DNA from 3 places in the Desulfovibrio ferrophilus genome. Region 1 is predicted to be linked to each of the others. Evidence: predicted binding sites of a transcription regulator. Region 1 holds the regulator's gene; each other region holds the start of a gene.

Region 1 (2,273 bases):
GTCGTACTTGAACAGCTTTTCAAATCGGGTGGAGGCGTAATTCCTCAGATGGTCGGACGGTTCAAAGTTCTTGAAGTTGTACTTGATTTGCATAGGCGTCCTCCTAACTTAAGCTGTGGAACCGGGAATCCCAGTCACTTCCAGTGTAGGATGAATCCAACGCAAAATAAAGGGCTTTGCACCATTGTGCCCGCTAAAAAATCTGCTTGCGCTTGGACGAGGAAAGAATGCCCAACGCACTCCGATACTTGGCAACCGTACGGCGGGCAATGTTGACCTGAAGTTCGCCTTTGAGCATTTCGGCGATTTTCTCGTCTGACAAGGGCTTGCGGGGATTTTCGCTTCCGATATAGCCCTTGATCATGGCCTTGACGGATTCGCTACCCACCTGAGAGCCATCATCCAACCCCAAAGCACTATTGAAGAAAAATTTAAGCTCGTGCACACCGTGAGGAGTAGAGACGTACTTGCTGGTGGTGATGCGACTGATGGTGGATTCATGCATCTCTATATCGTCCGCAACATCCTTCAGGATCAGCGGCTTCAGTTTCTTCACCCCGTGGCGGAAAAACTCTTCCTGAAACCTGACGATACTCTCCATGACCTTGTAGAGCGTCCGCTGGCGCTGATACAGGCTCTTCATCAGCCAGACTGCAGAACGCATCCTGTCCTGCATGTATTCTTTATCTTTGGAGTTTGTGGTCTTGACGGAATCCACATAATAGGGGCTGACCTGCAATCGGGGGAGTCCTTCTTCATTCAGGACGATAACGAATTCACCATCGTATTCGTAGACGAACACGTCCGGGCTCACATACTGCGGCTCGCTCCCGGCAAAAGACGATCCGGGCATGGGGTCCAAGGTCTGAATAACATCCAGATATTCCTTGAGTTCTTCCATTGAAATCTTGAATTTGCGGGCAATAGGCTTGTAGCGGCGCTTCTCCAGATCCTCAAGATGCTCGGAAACCAGCGAGACAAGAATGGGGTCATCCATATTATAGGCATCCAGCTGCACCAGTAGGCATTCACGCGGATCGCGTGCGGCAACACCCAAGGGGTCAAAACGCTGCATGCGCAGAATAACGGACTCCACCTCGGCAGAGGTCGCCTGCACAGACACAGGCATATGCTCCAACTGATCTGCAATTTCTTCGGCAGTGGCTCTCAGATACCCAAGCCCATCGAGATTACCGATAATCTGCTCACCAATTTGAACATCCAGCTCAGAGGCACCGGAAAGCCTGAGCTGCCAATCAAGGTGACTCTCAAGGGAAGGCTTGGCAGACAGACGGGCCTCAAAGGACATGCCCTCTTCCGGTGTCTCGTACTCACGTCCCACCGCCTGCTTGGCCGTGGATGAAAACTCGCCCAGATAGCTTTCCCACTCAGCCGTCTTGGCCAGGTCCTGTTCAACGGATTCGTCGTTGTAAGTCTCTTCCTTGGTCGGTGCGGCCTGCTCCTCTGCAGGGCGTTCCACAGCCTCTTCCTCGGGCTTCTCCTCCAGCAGCGGATTCTCAAGCAACTCCTGCTGGACCATGTCCAACAATTCAAAACGTGACAGTTGCAACAGCTTGATCGCTTGCTGCAGCTGTGGCGTCATGACCAACTGCTGTGAAAGTTTGAGCTGCTGCCTGAGTTCCAATCCCATAATATAATCGCTTGTTGGAGGGTAGAGAGGTCGAGAATCCGGTCAATACCGGTGAGATCTATGGCAATGCACCGTTATCCATAACAAAAAAAGTGGCATTCCTCCTGGCACGCCCATTTAGAGCGCATCAAGACAATGCCACAGACACGATAGCCTTGCAATAGAAATGGCAAGGTTTTTGTATAGGGAGAAAGATCTATTAGGACAGGCTGTTAAAGACAGAAACCTTCGCCAAGATACACTCTTCTGGCCTTTGGATCATCTATAATTTCCTGGGGAGTACCCGACAGAATGATCCGCCCTTCATAGACCAGATAGGCCCGATCACAGATGCGCAAAGTCTCGCGCACATTGTGGTCGGATATCAGAACGCCAATGCCCTTTTCCTTCAGACCACGCACGATCCCCTGGATATCATCCACGGCAATGGGATCAATACCGGCAAAGGGCTCATCCAGCAGCATGAACTTGGGATCAAGGATCAACGCCCGAGCGATCTCCAAGCGACGGCGCTCGCCACCGGAAAGATGCATGGCCTTCTGATCGGCCAATTTGGTGATGCCCAATTCATTCAGCAGATGATCGGCCTTGGCCCTTTGTTCCTTATGAGACAGGCCCGTGT
Region 2 (2,273 bases), 1.1 Mb from region 1:
TCGGTGCCTGGGCCGTGGCCCTGCTCGTGGCCAAGGGCCTGCGCATGACTTGCATCAAGGGCGAGGCAACCCCCTTCCTGATGGAGCTGCCGCCGTACCGCATCCCCACCCTGCGTGGCGTGCTGATCCACACCTGGGAACGCGGCTGGCAGTATGTAAAAAAGGCCGGTACCGTGATTCTGGCCATCTCCATTCTGCTCTGGGCTGCCATGACCTTCCCGGGACTTCCCGATCAGCAGGCCGAGCAGTTCGAAACGCAACGTCAGGCCGTTCACACGGAAATGAACCTGGCTCAGCAAAACGGTGCCTCCGAGGGAGCACTGGCAACCTTTAATGACCACTTGTCCGACGTGGACAACGCCGAGGCCGAGGCAGCGCTCAAGAACTCGCTGGCAGGACGCCTGGGCACCACTCTGGAAGGCATTACCAAGTACGCAGGCTTTGACTGGCGCACCAACATTGCGCTGGTGGGTGGTTTCGCCGCCAAGGAAGTCATCGTCTCCACCTTGGGCACATCCTATTCTCTGGGCGAGGTTGATCCCGAGGAATCCGAAGGCCTGTCCTCAAGGCTGGCCGCCGATCCTGGGTTCTCATCCTGGAGCGCCATCGCGCTGATCATCTTCACCCTGCTCTATGCGCCCTGCTTTGTGGCCGTGGTCGCCATGGCCAAGGAAAGCTCCTGGAAATGGGCAGGCTTCTCCATGGTCTTCAACACAGTCCTGGCCTATGGGCTCTCCGTGGCGGTGTATCAGATCGGTTCGTCATTGTAACAATTCTCCCCTGCTTCCCATCACACTCCTGACCAAGAATCCCGTGCGATCTCCCGACGCACGGGATTCTCCCTTTTACAATATTGAAAATTCCAACCCGACCTGAGCAAGACAATTGACCTTTTTGTCAGCAAGACCAAAAAGTCCACACCGGCAACACCCCTAATATATTGATGATAAGCTGACACTTTCCCTGGCACGACAGTTGCTGTATTGATGCCTCAGTTTACATTGCATTGCTGTATATAATGGTGGTCAGTGGGGAGACCGAAAGGCCACCATCCCATCAATTTGTCAGCCCATGTGGAGGGGTGTGATGATCAAGTCCCGTCTGATCCGTTTCCTGTGTCTTGTTGCCGTAGCCACGGCGCTGCTTCTGCCCGGCACGGCCTTCGCCAAGAAGCTCAAAGTCGCTGGCATCTACACCCAGCCCATTCAGCAGAAATGGGATGCCTGCCTGCACAAGGCACTGGTCAAATACGCCGAGCAGGGCGCCATCGAGTACGTGTACTCCGAAAAAGTTTCCAATACCGATTACATCCGCGTGCTGCGCGAATACTCAGAAGCTGGCGTGAACCTGATCGTGGGCGAGGCCTTCGGCATCTCCCGTGATGTGCGCAAGGTTGCCGATGACTATCCCGAAGTGGCTTACCTGATGGGTGATTCCTTCGGCCCTCACGGCAAGAACATGTCCGTGTTCGACAACTACATCCACGAGCCCTGCTATCTGATGGGCATGATCGCGGGCAAGATGACCAAGTCCAACAAGATCGGCATGGTCGGCGGCTACCCCATCGGCGAAGTCAACCGTCTGTTCAATGCGTTCATGGCTGGAGCCAAGGCCACGAACCCGGCCGTACAATTCAAGGTTTCCTTCATCGGTTCCTGGTATGATCCGCCGAAGGCCAAGGAATTTGCCTACGCCCAGGTCGAGTCCGGTGTGGACGTGCTGTACGCCGAGCGTGCCGGTGTGGTCGATTCTGCCCGCGAAAAGGGCATCATCGCCTTCGGTAATGTCAACGACATGAACAAGGAAGAGAACGGCACCAACGTGGTCGTGACCTCCGCTCTGTGGAGCATGGATTCCGCCATCGGCCACGCCATCGAGCGTGTCGAAGCTGGCACCTTTGCTGCCGAGGACTACAAGGAGTGGACCATGATGGCCAAGGGTGGATCTTCCCTGTCCCCCTACTACGAGTTCGACGCCAAAATCCCCGCTGAAGTAAAGGCCGAAGTTGCCAAGACCGCTGCCGCCATCAAGGCCGGTTCCTTCACCGTCGAGATCAACGACAACGAACCCAAGTCCACCTTCTAGGCACTGAAATCCCAAGGGCCGCCTCTTTCCGGGGCGGCCCTTTTCACGTTAAGGAACCTGGATGTATACACCAAAGCCTGCCTTGCGATTGAGCAACATCACCAAACGCTTCGGGTCGCTTGTCGCCAACGACGCCATCTCCCTGGAATTGGGAAAGGGCGAGATGCTGGCCCTGTTGGGCGAAAACG
Region 3 (2,273 bases), 1.5 Mb from region 1:
GGGAGCAAGGGGATTGTCCGCCCGTCGGCCTGAACGCCGATGATCAACGAAGAATCCTGAGCATAGAAGGCAATGAAGGCGACATCACTTTGGGCCACCAGTTCATCGAACATTTCCACGAGGCGGGGCTTCAGATCAACGGTTGGACGGGCCATCCGGCCACGCCCTCCCATGAAACCACCGGGCATGTGAATCCTCAGCTCGCGCATCAGCGAGGCCTCGATCCCGCGCAGGATGGACTGCGAAGCCAGGAACATGTGTTCCTCGACGGTCTCGCGCTGGCGACGCAGGTTCTGGAAGGTCAGAAAGGACAAGCCAAGGCCAAGAACCATCAGCGCCAGTGCGGCGGTCAGCAAAAAGCTTCTGTCTTTGACTCTCAGGCCGATGTCCATGGTCGTAAGGCTCCTGTGTCGCGGCGGTCTTTTATATAAATGGTCCCGGGGCCCCGCCTGCCGCAGACGGGACCCCGGGTATACCTATTGAGGCGAGGGGATGGATGAGACCTTATATATTAACCATTGGCTCCGGGGCAGTTGGGGGCACCACCACAGGGGCCGCTGCCATCCTGCGGGCCGCTACGCTGACCATAGCCGGGGCAATTGCCCTTGGCCTGACCGCAGCCACCGCGTCCGCCGCGACCATAGTTCTGGATACCCAACTCCTTAAGCTGCTTGCGGAACTCCACACGCTGCTCGAACATCCGACCCTTCAAGTCCACAAGACGCTTGGTCACTTCGTCGACCTTGGCCGCGTCGGCATCCTTGGCAGCCAGCAGAGCCTCGAGCTCCATATGCTTGGCGTACACTTCCTGACGCAGGGACTGAGTCTTGGAGAAATACTCCTTCTGAAGGATATCCAGCTTCTCCTGCTGTTCGGGGGTCAGCGTTTGGGCGGGGCCGTATCCGCCGCATCCGCCGCGTCCGTTCCCGGGGCCCATTCCAGGGCCGTAAGCGAAGGCCATGGCGGAGAGGGACAGGACCGCCACGGTCGCGATTACGATACTCAATGTTTTACGGTTCATCATGTGCTCCTTGTCATTGCGTTGCATTCAACGTGGATGCCTCTCATTAAGCACATGCCGTGCCAAAAACTCATACCCTGTAAAACCAGCATATTGGCGAAAAAATGAAGGACAAGCCCCTGCTTTGTGCAATATACAACACACCATACTTTGCACATAAGTGCAACATAGTGCACAGAAGCACACGTCTGCACATCAATGACAGGCGGCCCCATTATTGCCTCCAGCAGCGTTCAGAGGTACAAGCGTCGCTCCTGCCTTATCCTTATATAGCCCGGACAACGAGCATGCCCACCTTGCCCACTACCGACGAATCGTCCACTTTGCCCCTGCGTGGCGCGTTGCCCTATCTCCTGATATTCGCCGGGCTGTTCTTCGTGAATTTCGCCTCGCGGGTCATCCTCGGGCCATTCCTGCCCATGATCGAAATCGAGTTCGGCATCAGCCACACCCAGGCGGGAGGCCTGTTCCTGCCCATCTCCCTGGGCATGAGCATCTCCATGGTCCTGTCCAGCATCGCGGCACGCCTGTTGCGCCACCGCGGGGCCATCCTGCTCTCCACATTTGCCATAGGTCTGACCATGATTGCGGTCTCCCGTGCGCCGAACATGCCGTTGTTGCGGCTGTACCTGCTGCTGATGGGCATGGCCGGGGGTCTGTACTTCCCCTCTGCCATTTCGGCCATCACCAGCATTCTGGAGCACCGTCACTGGGGCAAGGGATTGGCTGTGCACGAGCTGGCCCCCAATGCAGCGTTCATAGTCATCCCGGCGCTGGGTGCCATACTGGCGGAGGTCGTATCCTGGAGAACCGTCTTTGCGGGATTCGGCGTGCTGGGCCTGTGCATGGGGGTGTTGTTCATCATCAAGGGACGCGGAGGCGAACAGCGGGGGCAGACGCCCAGTCCTGCCATGATCTTTCAGGAAGTCCTTTTGCGACCGGCATTCTGGGGGCTGGCACTGCTCTTTTCACTGGCCATTGCAGCCAGCTTCGGCCCTTACAGCATGCTTTCCCTGTACCTCATCGACGAGGTCCACATGGATGTGGAACGGGCCAATATGGTGCTCATGGCCTCGCGCATGGCGGGACCGCTGGTGGCATTGACATCGGGAATCATTGTGGATCGCATCGGCGCTCGCGCCACGGCGGCCCTGTCCCTGGGGCTGACGGGCACACTCACGGCCTGTCTGGGGCTCTTTTCTGACTGGGGCCTCATTGCCGCAGCCATCGGGCAGCCCATCCTGGCCGTGTG

What was found. The regulator sigma-54, encoded in region 1, starts transcription at its own class of promoters, with help from an activator protein. The targets are predictions, from matches to a motif close to CTGGCACGGNNNNTGCTT.
Region 2: a site for sigma-54 is predicted at 964-981, ahead of EL361_RS09325 (BMP family protein). Genes of this name have one in related genera too.
Region 3: a site for sigma-54 is predicted at 1,070-1,087, ahead of EL361_RS11005 (periplasmic heavy metal sensor). Genes of this name have one in related genera too.

Annotation. Positions count from the first base shown of each region.
Region 1 covers NZ_AP017378.1:911,763-914,035, reverse strand. Annotated here, with positions in the region: gene hpf (ribosome hibernation-promoting factor, HPF/YfiA family) at 1-93, opposite strand, end outside; gene rpoN (RNA polymerase factor sigma-54) at 194-1,651, opposite strand; gene lptB (LPS export ABC transporter ATP-binding protein) at 1,864-2,273, opposite strand, start outside.
Region 2 covers NZ_AP017378.1:1,992,405-1,994,677, forward strand. Annotated here, with positions in the region: gene feoB (ferrous iron transport protein B) at 1-770, shown strand, start outside; gene EL361_RS09325 (BMP family protein) at 1,087-2,085, shown strand; gene EL361_RS09330 (ABC transporter ATP-binding protein) at 2,147-2,273, shown strand, end outside.
Region 3 covers NZ_AP017378.1:2,364,270-2,366,542, forward strand. Annotated here, with positions in the region: gene EL361_RS11000 (two-component system sensor histidine kinase NtrB) at 1-392, opposite strand, end outside; gene EL361_RS11005 (periplasmic heavy metal sensor) at 512-1,024, opposite strand; gene EL361_RS11010 (MFS transporter) at 1,309-2,273, shown strand, end outside.